2 regions of the Variovorax sp. PBL-E5 genome follow, and region 2 is predicted to be linked to the other one. Evidence: predicted binding sites of a transcription regulator. Region 2 holds the regulator's gene; the other holds the start of a gene.
What was found. Region 2 encodes NrdR, which represses ribonucleotide reductase genes. Its sites were predicted from a motif close to CACNANATNTNGTG; they were not measured.
Positions count from the first base shown of each region.

Region 1 (9,073 bases), 1.4 Mb from region 2:
CCTTCTTCGCAGCGACCTTCTTGGCCGGCGCCTTCTTGGCGGCTACCTTCTTCGCTGGTGCCTTCTTGGCCGGGGCCTTCTTTGCAGCGGCTTTCTTAGCCGGCGCTTTCTTTGCAGTTGCCATTTCTATTTCTCCTGATCAAGTTGAAAAATCAACCTTTTGAAGCACTCCACGCATGTTGGTCAGCGTGAAGCGATTCATGGCGTTGGATCAAGATCCAGCACCATGAACACCTGAGCCTTCGTCGGCGCCGCACTCTTCGGTGCGATCGGCGGCAAGGGCAATTCCTGAATTCACCTTATTGTTTTGTCGCAAAAATTCAATCCCAGGAGAGCGCACCACCCGACTGATACTCGATCACACGGGTTTCGAAGAAGTTGCGCTCCTTCTTCAGGTCGATCATTTCGCTCATCCAGGGGAATGGGTTTTCTTCGTTCGGGAAGAGCGTCTCAAGGCCGATCTGCTGCGCGCGCCGGTTGGCGATGTAGCGCAGGTAGCCCTTGAACATGGAGGCGTTCATGCCGAGCACGCCGCGCGGCATGGTGTCTTCGGCATATTTGTATTCGAGCTCGACGGCCTTCATGAAGAGCGCCTTGATCTCTGCCTTGAACTCGGAGGTCCAGAGGTTCGGATTCTCGAGCTTCAACTGGTTGATCAGGTCGATGCCGAAATTGCAGTGCATCGACTCATCGCGCAGGATGTACTGGTACTGCTCGGCGGCACCGGTCATCTTGTTCTGGCGGCCGAGCGCAAGGATCTGCGTGAAGCCGACGTAGAAGAACAGGCCTTCCATCAGGCAGGCGAAGACGATCAGCGACTTGAGCAGCGTTTGGTCGCTTTCGTGCGTGCCGGTGTGGAAGTGCGGGTCGCTGATGGCCTCGATGAACGGGATCAGGAACTGGTCCTTCTCGCGGATCGAAGGCACCTCGTTGTAGGCGTTGAAGATCTCGCTCTCGTCAAGGCCGAGCGATTCGACGATGTACTGGTAGGCGTGGGTGTGGATCGCCTCTTCGAAAGCCTGACGCAGCAGGAACTGGCGGCACTCCGGCGCCGTGATGTGGCGGTAGGTGCCCAGCACGATGTTGTTGGCGGCCAGCGAATCGGCGGTCACGAAGAAGCCGAGATTGCGCTTGACGATGCGGCGCTCGTCCTCGGTGAGGCCGTTCGGGTCTTTCCAGAGCGCGATGTCGCGCGTCATGTTCACTTCCTGCGGCATCCAGTGATTGGCGCAGGTGGCAAGGTACTTCTCCCAGGCCCACTTGTACTTGAACGGAACCAGCTGGTTGACGTCGGTCTGGCCATTGATGATGCGCTTGTCCGCGGCCTTGACGCGGCGTGCGGCAGGTACGGCGGGTGCTTGAGGTGCGAGAGCTCGGGGTGTCGGCACCGCGGCGCCGTCATCGAGGGTGCGCAAGGCCGGAGCGATTTGCGAAGTCGGAAGCTCCGCCGAGCGGCTGGCTTGCGCGCCGCTGTTCGATGAGTGCCGCAATCCTTGTGGCAGATCCTTTGGCAAGGAGGGCTTGACTTCTTCGTCCCAGGTCAACATAGAAAAATCCAATGCTCAAATTATGTGAGCAACGATGTGAGTTGCAAAGTGCTCCTTCACATCGCGCTCCAATTATGTTGTCGTTATGTTGTTCGCATGCATCGCAATTTGTCAGGCGATGCCGCGAATCGCGGCCTCCTCATGCCGACGTCACTGACAGGCTTCGCACGTCGGATCGTCCACGCCGCAGAACGCGATGTCGGTTGCAGGCATCGCGCTCATCTGTGCTTGCGCTGCGAGCGCCGCCGCTTCGAGTGCGCTCATGCCCGACGATGCATCGCCGCTGCCCGACGACACGGCGTTGAGCCGGCCCGATTGAACGGTGGATTTCTCGGCGTGCGTCGCGCTCTGCGTGCGCAGGTAGTAGGTGGTCTTCAGGCCGCGCAGCCAGGCGAGCTTGTAGGTGTCGTCGAGCTTCTTGCCCGAGGCGCCGGCCATGTAGATGTTGAGCGACTGTGCCTGGTCGATCCACTTCTGGCGACGTGCGGCCGCCTCGACCAGCCAGGTGGTCTCGACCTCGAACGCGGTCGCGTAGAGCGCCTTCACATCCTGCGGCACGCGGTCGATGGGACGCAGCGAACCATCGAAGTGCTTGAGGTCCATCACCATCACGTCGTCCCACAGGCCCAGGCGCTTGAGGTCGCGCACCAGGTAGTGGTTGATGACGGTGAACTCGCCGGAGAGGTTCGACTTGACGGAGAGATTGCCGAAGCAGGGCTCGATCGACGCGTCGACGCCGATGATGTTGGAGATGGTTGCGGTCGGTGCGATGGCGACGCAGTTGGAGTTGCGCATGCCGTCGGTCTTGATCTTCTGGCGCAGCGCATTCCAGTCGAGCGTGGACGAGCGGTCCACCTCGACATAGCCGCCGCGCGCCTTCTCCAGCAGGTCGAGCGTGTCGGGAGGCAGGATTCCCTTGTCCCACAGCGAACCCTTGTAGCTCGAGTACTTGCCGCGTTCGCGGGCCAGATCGGTCGAGGCCCAGTAGGCGTGGTAGCAGATCGCTTCCATCGATTCGTCGGCGAACTGCACCGCCTCCTGCGAGGCGTAGGGGATGCGCAACTCGTACAACGCGTCCTGGAAACCCATCACGCCGAGGCCGACCGGGCGGTGGCGCAGGTTGGAATCGCGCGCTTTCTTGACCGCGTAGTAGTTGATGTCGATCACGTTGTCGAGCATGCGCATCGCGGTCGAAATCGTTCGCTTGAGCTTTTCCTGGTCGACCGCGCCGTCCTTCAGGTGCTGCAGCAGGTTGACCGAGCCGAGGTTGCAGACCGCGGTTTCGGTGTCGCTGGTGTTGAGCGTGATCTCCGTGCACAGGTTCGAGGAATGGACCACGCCGGCGTGCTGCTGGGGCGAGCGCACGTTGCAGGCGTCCTTGAACGTGATCCACGGATGCCCGGTCTCGAACAGCATCGTGAGCATCTTGCGCCACAGGTCGGTCGCCTGGACCGTGCGGCTCGGTTTGATCTCGCCGCGCGCAGCCTTTTCTTCGTAGGCGACGTAGGCGGTTTCGAAGTCGATGCCGAACTTGTCGTGCAGGTCGGGCACGTTGGAGGGCGAGAACAGCGTCCAGTTGCCCTTCTCCATCACGCGGCGCATGAACAGATCGGGGATCCAGTTCGCCGTGTTCATGTCGTGGGTGCGGCGGCGGTCGTCGCCGGTGTTCTTGCGCAGTTCGAGGAATTCCTCGATGTCGAGATGCCAGCTTTCCAGGTAGGTGCAGACCGCGCCCTTGCGCTTGCCGCCCTGGTTGACCGCCACGGCCGTGTCGTTCACGACTTTGAGGAAGGGAACGACGCCCTGCGATTCGCCGTTGGTGCCCTTGATGTGGCTGCCGAGCGCACGCACGCGCGTCCAGTCGTTGCCCAGGCCGCCGGCGAACTTGGACAGCAGCGCGTTTTCCTTGATCGACTCGTAGATGCCGTCGAGGTCATCCGGCACCGTGGTCAGGTAGCAGCTCGACAGCTGCGAGCGCAGGGTGCCGCTGTTGAAGAGCGTCGGCGTGCTCGACATGAAGTCGAAGGACGAGAGCACTTCGTAGAACTCGATCGCGCGCGCTTCGCGGTCGATCTCGTTCAGGGCGAGACCCATCGAGACGCGCATGAAGAAAGCCTGCGGCAGTTCGATGCGGGTCTTGCGCACGTGCAGGAAGTAGCGGTCGTAGAGCGTCTGCAGGCCGAGGTAGTCGAACTGCAGATCGCGTTCGGGCTTGAGCGCGGCACCCAGGCGGTTCAGGTCGTACTGCAGCAGCTTCTCGTCGAGCAGTTCGTTGTCGACGCCCTTCTTGATGAACTGCGGGAAGTAGTCGGCATAGGCCTGCGCGCGTTCTGCGGGCATCACCTCCCGGCCGATGATCTCCTTGAAGATCGTGTGCAGGAGCAGGCGAGCGGTGGCGAAGGTGTAGTCGGGATCCTTCTCGATCAGCGTGCGGGCGGCGAGGATCGAGGCCTTGTAGACCTCGTCGAGCGGCACGCCGTCGTAGAGATTGCGCATCGTCTCGGCCTGGATCGGCGCGGCCGTGATGCTGTCGCCCAGGCCTTCGCAGGCGGACTCGATCAGGCCACGGAGTTCGTTGAGGTCAAGCGCGACGCGTTCGCCGCGGTCCAGCACGTGCAGCGTGGGCGCTGCCGCCTGCGCATGTTGCTCGCCTGCCTTCGAGCGTTCCTGCGAACGGCGTTCGCGGTACAGCACGTAGGCGCGGGCGATCTCGTGGTGGCCGCCGCGCATCAGGCCGAGCTCGACCTGATCCTGCACGTCCTCGATGTGGAAGGTGCCGCCGCCCGGACGCGAACGGACCATCGCGCGCACCACGGCCTGGGTCAGGGTATCGACCGTTTCGCGAACGCTTGCCGAGGCCGCACCCTGCGTGCCGTGCACGGCAAGAAAGGCCTTCATCATGGCGATCGCGATCTTGTTGGGCTCGAAGGGCACGACCGCGCCGTTGCGGCGAATGATCTGGTAGTGCGCGAGCGCGTTGCCGGCGGTCGAGCCTGCGACGTCACGATTTTGCGGCGTCGAGGGAACGGCGCGAGAGGTGGATGGGGTGTTCAGGGCGGTTTGCATTCAGTCCTCGGTTGGCAATTCTTGTTGGGCCGGCGGTGCCGAGACAGCCGGGGCCCCGGCTTCGAGCGCGGGGCAGTACACACTATATCTAGGGTCTGAGGGGTCTACAACCCACTAGATATAGTGTTTTTCACCGACTTCAACGGATGAATACATTGTGGGTATAGGCCCAGTGGTCACGCAGACCGCATCGATACTGGACCACCGTAGCGCAGGCCGCGACATGCGGTCGTTTCCAGCGCTTTTGAACCTGAAAGGCGCATGGTTGCTGCACTCTCGGTTTCGCACCAAGGCTGTTGCCGTGCCGCGTCAGTTCTGCATGAGCCGCAGCCGCGCGATTGAAAAAATTCAGCGCATCGGAATGCCATCGGGGAACATCGCGCGATCCCAGCCGAGCTGTCGCTGCAGAAGGGCCCAGTCGAAGCCGCTGCCGGGATCTTGCTTCCGGCCCGCCGCGATGTGTTCGTGGCCTGCGATGAACGCGATCGCGTGGCGCTGCGCGATCGCGGGGCACAGGCTGGCGAGCGTTTCGTACTGGGCGTCCTCGAAAGCCTCGCCTTCCAGTCCCTCGAGCTCGATGCCGATCGAATCGTCGTTGCAGTTCGGTCGTCCGCGCCACGACGATGCGCCGGCGTGCCATGCGCGGTCGTCGCAGCTCACGAACTGCCACAGCTCGCCGTTGCGCCGAACATAGAAATGCGCCGACACCTCGAGGCCGCGAATCGTGCCGAAGTAGGGATGCGCATCCCAGTCCAGCCGGTTGGTGAAGAGCTGCTGCACTTCGTCGCCGCCATAGCGGCCCGGCGGCAGGCTGATCGAATGCAGCACGATCAGGTCGATCTGCGCGCCGGCCGGCCGTGGTCCGAAATTCGGAGAACGCAACGGCCTGGCAAAGCGATACCAACCCGCGCGCCAGAGGTCGGCGCCGGCTTCACTCATCGGCATTGGCGCCATGCGGCTCTTCGCCGTTCGGTGTCGCGATGCCCAGCCGGGCGATCCGGTATCGGATCTGTCTCAGACTCAGGCCGAGCCGGGCTGCCGCTGCCGTCCGGTTGAACCCGCTGTCCTGCAGTGCGCGGACCAGGATCTCGCGCTCCTGCTGATCGAGGTAGGTCTGGAGATCGTTCGGGACGGCCGACTGCGGCTTTGCTTCCGGAATCGGCGCGGCTTCGGCGGGCTTCGACGCGGCAACCGGCGCTTCGGATGCCAGCGCGATCGGCGCCGCCGTGCTGTCCACGAAATCGAGGTGAAGCACGTCGCCGTCGCTCAGCGCCACCGCGCGGTGCAGCAGGTTCTCGAGTTCGCGGACGTTGCCATGCAAGGGATGCTCCGTCAGGCGCTGGAGCACTTCGGCCGACAGCGTCGGTGCCGGCATCTGGGCATCCCGCGCGATGCGCTCGAGCAGCGCATGGCAGAGCGCGGGCAGGTCCTCGCGGCGCTCGCGCAGCGCGGGCACGGCGATCTCGATCACGTTGAGGCGATAGAAAAGATCCTGCCGAAACCGCCCCGCCTGAACTTCGGCGTGCAGGTCCTTGTGCGTGGCGCTCACGACGCGAACGTCGACTGCGTCTTCCTGGGTCGAGCCGATCGGACGCACGCTGCGCTCCTGGATGGCGCGCAGCAATTTCGATTGCATGGCCAGCGGCAGGTCGCCGATCTCGTCGAGGAACAAGGTGCCCCCGCGTGCGGCCTGGAAGTAGCCGTCGCGGTCCTGCGAGGAGCCGGTGTAGGAACCCTTCAGCGCGCCGAAGAACTCGGCTTCGAGCAGGTTCTCGGGGATGGCGCCGCAATTGACGGCGACGAAGGGCCCGTCGCTGCGCTGGCTGCAGGCATGCACGGCGCGGGCCGCGAGTTCCTTGCCGGTGCCGGATTCGCCGCGAACCAGCACCGGCGCCATGCCGCGCGCGACCTTGGCAATGCGGGACTTGACCAGACGCATCGCCTCGGAGTCTCCGACCAGCCGGTCGAGTGCCGCGACGCCGCTGCTGCCGATTGTCGCCGTCTTCGTTTCATCGTCCGTCGGACGCACCGGCCGGCCCGCCGCCGACTGTATCGGGGTCTGCACGGCCGACGCCACCACGGCGCGGAACTGCTTCAGGTCGACCGGCTTGGTGAGGTAGTCGAAGGCGCCGGCCTTGAGCGCCTCGACGGCGTTCTCGGCTGAGCCGTAGGCCGTCATCACGATGCATCGCTCGCCGCGCTGCTCCTGCTGTACGCGCTGCAGGATCTCGAGCCCGAGGCCGTCGGGCAACCGCATGTCGGTGATCACGGCATCGAAGCGACCCGCGTCCAGTTGCTGCCGGGCTTCCGAGACGCTGCCCGCCGACTCGACGCCGTAGCCCTCGCGCAGCAGCGTGAGTTCGTAGAGCGTGCGCAGATCGGGCTCGTCGTCGACCACCAGGATCTGGGCGGCACGAGGCGCTGACGGATGGGAGGTGCTCACGCCGCTATTGTGTCAGCCGCGTTTCGGCCGCAGCGAAGGTGATGAAGAATTCATTGCCTTCGGGCCCGGCCGCGGTCAGGGCGCGGCGTTCATAGCCGATCGTTGCGCCATGACGCTCGCAGAGTTCGCGGCACAGGAAAAGCCCGAGCCCGCTGGAACGGCTTTCGGAGGAAAAGAAAGGCTCGAACAAGTGGCGCTGCACCGCCGGCTCGAGCGGCGCGCCGTCGCTCCAGATCTGCAGACTGGCGTGGCCGCCAGCGTTGAAGCCGGTCGCCACCTGGATCGCGCCGTCGCGGTCGCTGGCATAGCGCGCGGCGTTGTCGAGCAGGTTCACGAGGATGCGACGCAAATGCTCGACATCGAAGCGCACGTCGCTCGGGCCCGCATCGAGCGTCAGCCGCACGCCCTGATGCTGCACATGGTGAATCCATTCTTCCGCCAGTGCGCGCACGGTCGGGTCGAGCGCCACCTGCTCGCCGAGCGGCAGCACGCGCTGCTGGCGCACCCGCGCGACATCGAGGACGTCGTCCACGATGCGCGAAAGGCGCTGCGCGTTCTGCTGCACCATCGTCGTCAGCTGGCGGTGAGCGGGATCGACCAGGTCTTCGCCCAGGAGCGCGCTGGCCTGGGTGATGGCGGCCAGCGGATTGCGGATCTCGTGCGCGACGGCCGCCGACATGCGGCCCATGGCGGCCAGCTTCTCGGTGCGGATGCGCGCCTCGAGTTCGCGCAGGTCCTGCAGGAACATGACGCAGAGGCTTTCGGCCTGGGGATCCCGGGTCGGTGTCAGCCGGGTGCGCACGCGGACTTCCCGCGCCGCACCGTGCGGCTGCGCGATCGGCGTCTCCTTCGATTGCGGCGTGTGCCGCACGAAGGTTTGATGGGCGAGGTCGGCGAGTGCGTTCCAGGCCGGGTGGGCATTCAGCGCGAACGGCAGCGACAGCCCCGCGAGACCCTGGCCGAGGATCGCATCGGCGGCGGGATTGGCGGCATGCACATCGCCCTGCGCATCGATCACCAGCACACCTTCGCTCAGCGTCTCGATCACCAGGTCATTGACCTGCGCATGCATCTGCGCGTTGCTCCGGTTGCGCTGCGCCAGCGCTTCCTCGCGCGCGAGCCGGCGCGCGAGCTCGTGCGCGAGCAAGGCCACGACGAACAGGCCGGTGCCCGTCAGCGCGGCCTGCACGAAGCGCGGCGACGCATCCGCTGCCTCCCACAGCCAGAACCATCCCGCGTGTCCCAGCAGCAGCAGCGTCACTGCAGCGGTCGTCCCGAGGCCGACCATTTCGGTGCCCAGTACCGCACCCATCAGCACCGGCAAGGCGAACAGCGGCGTGTAGTTGATGCTGCCCACTTGCAGCACCTGCAGCGCGGTGAAGACGAGCAGATCGATTCCGATGGTGGCCAGCCACGCTGCTCCGAAGCCGCGGATCGGAGGTTGCAGCGGCGCATAGCGCGCGGCCAGCAGGGTGGCGACCAGGTAGCCGGTCGACAAACCCACCGCCGCCATCTGCAGGGGCTGCCGCAGCGCGAAGGCCACGGCCTGAAGCAGCAGCAGCACCACGGCGACGAAGCAGCGTGCGGTCATGAAGCCGCGCCACAGCCGCAGCAACGCGGAGCTTTTCCGGTGGAAGTGCTCGAGCGGGCTCCAGTCCGTAGCCGGCTCGCCGCGCGACCAGAGAAAGGTGGCCATGGCGGGGTGTCTCAGTGACCAGCGGCCTGTCGGTGCGCAACGCTGCAATAGTAGGCGATGCCACCCGGTCCGCCGATGGCGTCCGCCGCAGGCAGATGAAGTCCGCAGTGCGCGCAGCGCAGCATGGCCTGGGGCGCGGCGACCGCGGGTGTCGCGCGTTTCGGCGGTTGGCGTTCGCGCATTTCGTCGCGCCGGTTCTTGCGCCAGATCCAGATCGCCACGAAGACCACGGCGAAGACGAGAAGGAATTTCATGATCCGCGCGCCAGCACGACCTCGAGCACGAAGCGCGAACCCACATAGGCCAGCAGCAGCAGCGCCG
Region 1 covers NZ_LR594671.1:936,325-945,397, forward strand. Annotated here, with positions in the region: gene WDLP6_RS04590 (histone H1-like DNA-binding protein) at 1-124, opposite strand, end outside; gene WDLP6_RS04595 (ribonucleotide-diphosphate reductase subunit beta) at 321-1,547, opposite strand; gene WDLP6_RS04600 (ribonucleoside-diphosphate reductase subunit alpha) at 1,698-4,613, opposite strand; gene ampD (1,6-anhydro-N-acetylmuramyl-L-alanine amidase AmpD) at 4,962-5,558, opposite strand; gene WDLP6_RS04610 (sigma-54-dependent transcriptional regulator) at 5,545-7,056, opposite strand; gene WDLP6_RS04615 (sensor histidine kinase) at 7,061-8,752, opposite strand; gene WDLP6_RS04620 (PP0621 family protein) at 8,764-9,006, opposite strand; gene WDLP6_RS04625 (cytochrome C assembly family protein) at 9,003-9,073, opposite strand, start outside.
Region 1: a site for NrdR is predicted at 4,726-4,739, ahead of WDLP6_RS04600 (ribonucleoside-diphosphate reductase subunit alpha). Genes of this name have one in related genera too.

Region 2 (9,073 bases):
CGGCACCCTTGTCGCGGCCGCTCAGTTCCTTGAACACCTCCTGCATCTGCTCCGGCGCCGGATTGCCCGCGAGCCATTCGCGGATGCGCTGCGCGCGCTCGCCCGAGGTGGGCGCAGTGAAGGCGCCGCCGGTCATCGTGTCGAGGGACTGGAGGTCGTGGGGCTTGGTGGAAGTTGAAGTCACTGCGCGAATGTCGTTATCTGAAGAGGAAAAGCGAAGGCGCCGGCATTTGCCGGCGCACTCCGCCATTTTCACCGAGTTGCGGCCGACCGGCTCAACGGGTCGCCAGATTCAGTTCTGCACCGGGTTTCCAGTTGGCATCGCCGGCCTTCGTGCGCACCGCGCCGAGGAACAAGCGCTCGCTGGGCAGCTTCTGGGCCAGCAGGTAGTCGCGCACCGCGGCGCCCCGCTCCACGGCCAGTTGGCGAATGGCTTCTTCGTCGACCGGAACGGTGGGCAGCAGCAGATCTTCCATCTCCTTGGTCGGCAGATCCTTGGCCAGCCCGATCATGTTGCGCGGCTTCTTGACTTCGGATCGCTTGTAGACCGCGGCCAGGAATTCGGGGTACTCGGCATCGGTCAACGGCGCGACCTCGGCGGCATCCTTGTTGTTGCGCACCGCAGCGCGGCGCTTCTCGGCCAGCGCCATCTGGCGCAGGCGCTGCCGCTGATAGGCCTCGCGTTCCTGGTCGAGGCTCGCGGTTCCGACCACCGTCATCTGCAGGGCGGGACGGTCGGTGAGGGCCTTGGCCACCTTGTCGAGGCTTTCCCTGGCTGCCGGCGACAGTTCGGCACTGCCGGGGGCGAAGGCGATCATGCTCGAGTCGCCGCCCCCGCCACCGCCGAGCCCGCCCGTCAACAAGCTGAACGGCGCCGTCACGGCCTTGACGATCAGATTCACGATCGCCTTGAAGATCAGCGGCCCGATGCTGAACTGGGGGTCATTGAGCGAGCCGCTGATGGGAAGGTCGACGTCGATCACGCCGTTGCGGTCGGCCAGCAGCGCCACTGCGAGCCGCACGGGCAGGCTGGCCGGCGCGCCCTCGACCTGGTCACCGAACTGCAACTGGTTCAGCACCAGCTTGTTGGTGGCGCTGAGCTGCCCGTCGGGTGCGATCTTGTAGCTGACGTCCATGCTGAGCTTGCCGCGCTCGATGCCGTGGCCCGCATAGCGCACCGAGTACGGCGACAGCGGCGGCAGGTCGAGGTCCCGCATCTTGGCCGTGATGTCGAGTTCCAGCGGTTTCGCGAGCGGATTGAGCTTGCCGGTGATTTCGAGCGATGCGGTCTGCTGTGCCTTGCCCCGCAATTCGAGATCGGCCAGCGCGGGCTTGTCGCCCTGCGGCTTGGACGAAAACGCACTCAGCTTGCCGGTCAGCTCGGTGAGATCGGCCGAATAGTTGGGCTTGACGAACAGGTCGGTGAAGTCGATCCGCCCGTTGACCAGGTTCATCGGACCGAAATGGATGACCGGCGCGGGGCCGCTCGCGCTGTCGGTGACTGCGGCGGTGGCCACGGGCGGCGAAGCTGGTGGAGCGGGCTCGGGTGCGCCTCCCACCATCAATTCGGCCGGCACCGGCGCACCACCGGTCTTGGGGGTGGGTCGCGCCACGGCCGTCGTGCGGGTGCCGCCGAGGCTGCGCTGCGTGGTGGCCTCGCCTGCCGCGGGGCTGGCGGCCGCGAGGGCCGGCTGGCCCGGCTTCTTGGTCAAGTCCTGCAGATTGAGACGGCCGGTGGGATCGACGATGACGCGCGCGAAGAAGTCGGTCAATGTGGTTTCGCGCACGTCCACGCTCAACGGGGCGCTCGGCACCATGCTCACCTGCAGGCCGCGCAGATTCAGCGTTTTCCAGCTCAGCAACTGGTTGTTGCGCGTGGCACCGGGCGACTGGGTGAGCGTCGCGCTGTTGGCGCGGAAATCCTCCAGGGAAGTGTCACCCGCCAGCTTCAGGTTCATGCCTGCAGGCACTGCCGCGTACTTCACGGTCCCGCGGTAGCTCGCGAACGCACGGCGGACGTCGATGTTCAGCGCATCCGCGTAGTAGGCCTTGAAGACATGGGCCGGAATGGAGACCGCTTCGAGGCGGCCTTCGGCCGAGATCGGCTTGAGCGCGACCGTGCCCTTATAGTCGAAACGCCCCGCTTCCGCGCGGCCGGCGGCGATGCGTCCCGACAGCTGCAGCGGAGATGCGGCGCTGCTGTCGGGTGCGATCTTCTGCGCCTGGAGCTTCAGCGCGCTGATCTCGAAGGCCACCGGCGTGGCGCTAGCCTGGTCCGAATAGGAGAGCGCGCCGTTGTCGACCGCCACGGTGCCGATCGAGAGCGCCCAGGGCTTGGTGTTGGCGCCCGAGGCCACTGCGGCTTCGGCCGCCTTGGCATTCTTCGGCGCTGCCACCTTGGCATCGGCCGTGCCACTCTGGCTGCCGCCGGGTGGCGCCTTCAGCCAGCGTTCGAACATCCAGCGCTTCTGGTTGTCCCGCTCGACGCGGACCTTGGGATTGGTGGCCGTGAAGGATGCGATGGCCAGCGTGTGCTGGGTCATGTCGACTTCGGCATCGACAAGTTCGAATCGCCCGACGCTCGCCAGTGCGGTCTTGGCCTGCGTCAACGCCAGTCCGTCGGCCGCGACGCGGCGCGCCTTGAACTTGAGCTTGGGCTGGGCCCATGCGATGTCGATCTGTCCGCTGAGCTTGCCGTCGAGGGTCGGCTCGAGGCTTTGAGCGAGATACGGCGCGGCAAGCGACAACGGCAACGCATCGACCTCTGTCTGGACGTTGGCCACCTTGTCGGTCGCCTCGCCGCTGAACTTGACCGCCGCGCCGCCGACGGAGGTCGAACCGCTGAATAGCGCGGGCTTGGTCATCGGCCAGGTCACCGCGCTGGCTTCGACATCGAGTTGCTTGACATCGATGGCCGCGGCCGGCTGGGTGGTTTGATCGCGCCAGCCGATTTCGCCGCGGCTCAAGGCCACCTTGTCGACCTGCACGTGCAGGCCCGGCTGTGGAATCGCCTTGGGTGCCGCTGCGCTGGCCGGCGTCGCGGGCGCGGCCACCTTCTCCGTCACGCCCGTGGCCGGATCGGTGGCGAGCAGGTTCAGTTGCCCCTGCGCATCGCGTGCCACCACCAGGTGCGGCGCAGCCAGTGCCACCTCACCCAGGTGAACGACACCGTCCAGGGGCCGCACGTCGGCCAGCGTGATCTTGAGCGACTCGAAGCCGAGCAGATCGCGCTTCCTTGAGTCCGCCAGCTTGATGCCGTGCGCCTCGACCATGCCGGTGATCCGCAGGCCGCCTGTAGCGGCGCGCTCGAAATCGATCTTGAGATCTGCATCCAGCGTGCCGGCCTGCAGCGCCACCGGCAGACCGCCCGGGATGTAACCGAGGTAGGGTATCAGGTCGAGGCCCTTGAAGTTCAGCTGGGCATCGGTCTTGCGGTTGTCGGCGAAAGGCGTCGTGAGCGCCGCCGAGTCGAACTTGCTGCCGTTGAGAACGAAGGCGAGCTTGGGCTCGGTCTTGATATCGCGTTTCGACGGCAGGTTGCTGAGGAACGGCACATTGAGAACGAAATCGCGCAATTCATGCTTGCGCTTGACGGTCTGGTCGTCGAAATCGACCGACCCGCCGGCAATGGTGATGTTGTAGATCGCGAAGCGCGCGGGTTCGCTGCTCTTGGGCGCATCCGGCGTCGAGGAGAGCTTGGCCAGGATGTCGTCGATGTCGTATTTGCCGTCCGCCAGGTGCGTCAGCAGGATGGCTGGCGACTGGACCGTGACCGCGTCGATGACAGGCGCAAGCCGCAGGATCGATTGCAACTCGGCGTCGACGTAGATGCGCGAGATCGCCACCTGCGGCCCGCTCGCATCGGCCTTGGCGATACGCAGGTCGTTCAGGGTCAGCTCGAGCGTCCAGGGTTTGAAATCGATCTTGCCGACCGTGACCTGGCGACCCAGTTTCTCGCTGGCGATCTTCTGGATCTGGCTCTTGGCAATCGGCGGCACCGCCAGCCACGTGAGGACCCAGAAGGCCAACAGTATCAGCAGCGCGAAGACCCCGCGGCGCACCCATTTGTTCTTTGTCAGCGAAGCAGCGTTCATCAACGCCAAGTGTGCCCCAAACTCTGCCGGCTTCCCACAAACAAGAAAGCCCGGAGTCTCGACGCGAAGTCCAGTCTCCGGGCTCGATGGCGGGTGAAACGCCCATGCCATCTTTTCGCTCGACCGGAAGTTCAATCGTTCCGGCCATGCTGGCAGCAAGAGATTGCCACCATGGGGCCTCGGCCGCTGAACCCTTGGATTTCTCCTCGGGCTGCCGGACCTTGGTTAACGCCTGAAGCTCAGGCTTCTTGAGGGTAGGCGGACACGGACCGAATTGCAAATGACGTTTTCAATGAAACCTCGATGATCGATTCACGCGAAGATTACTCACATTTTCTTACCGTTAAATAGAATAAGAAGTCTATTTGTTATTCTTGACCGGGTATTTGGCCACTTCTAGAATGCCCCTTGCCCCAGCTGCCGACGCAGCCGGGCCTCACCGAATCCGCTGCCGAATTCCACCGGCTTGATCAGGCGGCCGCGCCAAATTTCCTCCTTCTTTCCGCGCGGGGCCTGATTCGTACCAATCCAAGCGCCGCCGCCTCTGAGCATCGCCCGTCGGGCCTTGTGACTGGGTGCCGCACAGAAAGGAAGAGCGATGAAACAGGCGTTTGCAGCCATGGCCCGCGGGCTCCGGACCTTTGCGTCCGATGTGGCTGACGGCTTTTTTGAAATCACCCACAACGGGTTTGCCCTGGTCGGCCTGGCGATCGTGTTCGCCGCCCTGGCGCTCGTCGCGCGGCCCGACCTGCGTCAATCGAGCGAAGATCAATTGATGGGCTGGCTCCAGTCTCGCAAGCCGGCACCCGAGGCGAGCGCCCTCGAACTCGAACCCACCGCCATCGAACGGACCACGGCAGCCAGCCCGCTGGACCTGCCCCGGCAGCAAGCCGCAGTCGCCTATTGGCTGAGCAAGAAATACCGGGTGGCCGTGGAACCGCTGAGCGTGCTGGTGGCCGAGGCGTTCGATCTCGGCAAGCGCACGAAGCTCGATCCGACGGTGATCCTCGCCATCATGGCAGTCGAATCCAGCTTCAATCCGTTCGCACAGAGCCAGGTCGGGGCCCAGGGCCTGATGCAGGTCATGACCCGCGTGCACGGCGACAAGTACGAAAGTGCCGGCGGCACGCTCACCGCCTTCGATCCCGTCACCAACATGCGTGTCGGGGTCAAGGTGCTGCAGGAATGCATCGCGCGCGCCGGCTCTCTCGAGGGGGGTCTCAAGTATTACGTCGGCGCCGCCAACCTCACGGACGACGGCGGCTATGCGGGCAAAGTGCTCGCCGAGCAGGAGCGCCTGCGCCAGGTCGTCAACGGCCGCGCGCCTTCGACGGTGCCGACGCCGCCGGCCATGCGCACGCAGCCGCTCCCGGTGGTGGCGCCCGCCAAGCCGGAGACGAATAACACTCAGAACGTGGCGCTGCTGTCGAATCTGTAGGCCTTTTCGGGACGGCGGCCACTGTCGTCAGCTACACTCGGCCGGCACGCGACTGGCGATAGGCGCAACCCTCTTCAGGTGCATTGCGCTGACGTGGACTACCACTGGGAAGCGTGCCGCCCGCGATCCCGCGCAGGCGTTCCGCCGTTCGCCTGGGCAGCCCTTGTTTGGTTGAAGAACAAGGACCATCGTCTCAAAGGACTGCCATGTACAACCGCAACATCCTGGTCGAACAGACCGACCCCGAAATCTGGGCTGCCATCCAGGCCGAAAACGCCAGGCAGGAACACCATATCGAGCTGATCGCGAGCGAAAACTACGCATCGCCGGCGGTGATGGCCGCACAGGGCTCCCAGCTCACCAACAAATACGCCGAGGGCTACCCGGGCAAGCGCTACTACGGCGGCTGCGAGCACGTCGACGTGGCCGAACAGTTGGCCATCGACCGCGTCAAGCAGCTGTTCGGCGCCGAGGCCGCCAACGTCCAGGCGCATTGCGGCGCCTCGGCCAACGAGGCCGTGATGCTGGCCTTCCTGAAGCCCGGCGACACCATCATGGGCATGAGCCTGGCCGAGGGCGGTCACCTGACGCACGGCATGCCGCTCAACATGAGCGGCAAATGGTTCAACGTCGTGAGCTATGGTCTCGACGCCAAGGAAGAGATCGACTACGACGCGATGGAGCGCAAAGCCCGTGACGCCATGCCCAAGCTGATCATCGCGGGCGCCTCGGCCTATTCGCTGCGCATCGATTTCGAACGCTTCGCCAAGGTGGCCAGGGACGTCGGCGCGATCTTCATGGTCGACATCGCGCACTACGCAGGCCTGGTCGCAGCGGGCGAATATCCCAATCCGGTGCCGCATGCGGACGTGGTGACCTCGACCACCCACAAGAGCCTGCGCGGTCCGCGCGGGGGCATCATCCTGATGAAGTCGCAACACGAGAAGGCGATCAACAGCGCCATCTTCCCCGGCCTGCAAGGCGGCCCTCTGATGCACGTGATCGCGGCCAAGGCCGTGGCCTTCAAGGAAGCGCTCTCGCCGGAATTCAAGGCCTACCAGCAGCAGGTGGTCAAGAACGCCCGGATCGTCGCCGAGACGCTCACCGAACGCGGCCTGCGCATCGTGAGCGGCCGCACCGAGAGCCATGTCATGCTGGTCGACCTGCGCGCCAAGGGCATCACCGGCAAGGAGGCCGAAGCCGTACTGGGCAGCGCCCACATGACGATCAACAAGAACGCGATCCCGAACGATCCGGAAAAGCCGATGGTCACCAGCGGCGTGCGCATCGGCACCCCGGCGATGACGACCCGCGGCTTCAAGGACGAAGAGGCGCGCGCCACCGCGAACCTGATCGCCGATGTGCTGGAGAACCCGCGCGACGCAGCCAACATCGCCGGCGTGCGCGACAAGGTCCACGCATTGACGAGCCGCTTCCCCGTCTACTTCTGATTTGGCGACGGCCGCATGAAATGCCCTTTTTGCGGTCACCTCGAAACGCAGGTCGTCGAGACCCGCGTCTCGGAAGATGGCGACTTCGTGCGGCGCCGGCGGCAGTGCGGTGCCTGCGACAAGCGCTTTACAACCTACGAGCGGCCCGACGTGAACTTCCCCGTCGTGGTCAAGAAGGACGGCAGCCGTGCCGATTTCGACACGGGCAAGGTGCGCGCATCGATGATGCTGGCGCTGCGCAAGCGACCGGTGACCATCGAGCAGATCGACATCGCGCTGCTGCGGATCGAACAGAAGCTGCTGGCGAGCGGCCTGCGCGAAATCGAGTCCACCAAGGTCGGCGAACTTGTCATGCGCGAACTCAAGCGCATGGACAAGGTGGCCTACGTGCGCTTCGCATCCGTGTATCGCAGCTTCGAGGACGTGGACGAGTTCCGGCAACTGCTCAGGGATATCTGATCAGCGCCAGCAGTCGTCGGCCGTCACGCCAGGCCTTGCGTCGACGATGGTCCGGCGCCCGGCGCTGTTGATTTGCAAGGTGCCGCAGCGGTCGCCCTTCATCGCGCCGGCAGGAATGGCCGCAAGCGTGAACGAACCGGGCTGCAAAGTGCCTGTCACGAAGTCGATCGTGTAAGTCTGCGCACCTTGCCTGGGCACGACCATCAGGGCATCAGGCAGCACCATGTCGGCTTCCGTACCGACGGCCCTCTTGAAATTGTCATTCTGACTGTAGAAGCGCTGCATGTACTGCATGGCTTCCATCAACTGCGCCCGAGCTTCCGCACGCCTCGATTTGCGTATGGACTCGAGGTAGCTCGGCAGTGCGATCGATGCGAGGATGGCCACGATGGCGACCACGATCATGACTTCGATCAGGGTGAAGCCGAGCGCGCGGTGCCGGGACGCGAAAGACGTTTTCATCGTGCGGCCTCGTCTTCAATACGACGGCGGCGTGATGATCTGCCGCCATTGCCGCCCGGTGGGCGATTTGAGCAATTGGGTCTTCTGCTCCTCGGTCGTGCGACCGGCCGTGTTCGAGCCGTTGCCGCCAGGCCCGGCGCTGCTCGAGCCGCTGCGGCCAGATCCTGCGTTGCTCGAGCCATTGCCCTCGGAGCGAACCGTACCCGCGCCTTCGAGGCCGATCAGCGAGCCTGAATAGTGGAGGATCGTTCGCTTGCCGGTGGTAGAGAAAAGCGTCACGGCGGCTGTCGCGTCGTCCGCGCCGTCGAGCTTGCCGTCGCCGCTGGTGTCGAAGGTCGGTCCTGGGAGGCCCGGAGCCCCGCTGAACGGATCCACGACAAAGGTGTAGGACCCCAAAGATGCCGGCGCGCATCCGTTCCCCGTGGCGGCCGGGACCATGGTGTCGATGATCACGCGGCCGCCATCGACTTGCGGCGCAGAAATCGACCGCAGCCCCGCGGCGATCGTCAAATGGACCTGCCAACCGCGTTTCTGTGCATTGGCGCCGGAGCCATAGTCGACCGGGTTGTTGCTGATCGCGAAGTAGCGCCCCGTCGCGCCGCCGACCGCCAGGTTGGAGAGGGTCTGCGTCACCAGACTCGCGTTGTCGGTGATCCTGTCGCCGCTATTGCTCGAAGGCGTTCCGATGGCGACCGTGTCCCATACGCCGTAGATGCTGCGCTCGGCCAGGACGTCCTGGTCACCCGCATCCTGGAGCTTGCCGGTGCCGACGAAAAGCATCGTCCCGCCCAGCGGATGGCGCGTGAAGGCTGGCGCGGCAGTGATCGGCTCGGGCTGGCCCTGGCGGTTCGCCGCCTTGAAGAACGGCAGTCCGCCGAACGCCACCCGCCACTCGGAAGGCGTGGGAGATGACAGGTCGAACTTCCACAGATTGCCCGCCAGGTCGCCGGCATAGGCGGCCACGACGCGCTGCGTGCCGTCGCGAACGAGGGTCACGCCGCCCAGGCCGTTGGGCGCCGCGAGCGAGCCGACGCCCGTGTCCAGGACCGCCAAGCGCGATCCGGTGATGGCATCGATCAGGTACAGCTGCGCCCGGCCGGTTGCGCTTTCATAGCCATTGCCGATCACGACGACCCAGCGGCCATCCTTCAGGATGCCGGCGGCCGGCG
Region 2 covers NZ_LR594671.1:2,315,675-2,324,747, reverse strand. Annotated here, with positions in the region: gene WDLP6_RS11325 (DUF349 domain-containing protein) at 1-184, opposite strand, end outside; gene WDLP6_RS11320 (DUF748 domain-containing protein) at 276-4,094, opposite strand; gene WDLP6_RS11315 (lytic transglycosylase domain-containing protein) at 4,693-5,532, shown strand; ZMP/ZTP riboswitch at 5,571-5,697, shown strand; gene glyA (serine hydroxymethyltransferase) at 5,739-6,983, shown strand; gene nrdR (transcriptional regulator NrdR) at 6,999-7,442, shown strand; gene WDLP6_RS11300 (type IV pilin protein) at 7,443-7,904, opposite strand; gene WDLP6_RS11295 (pilus assembly protein) at 7,920-9,073, opposite strand, start outside.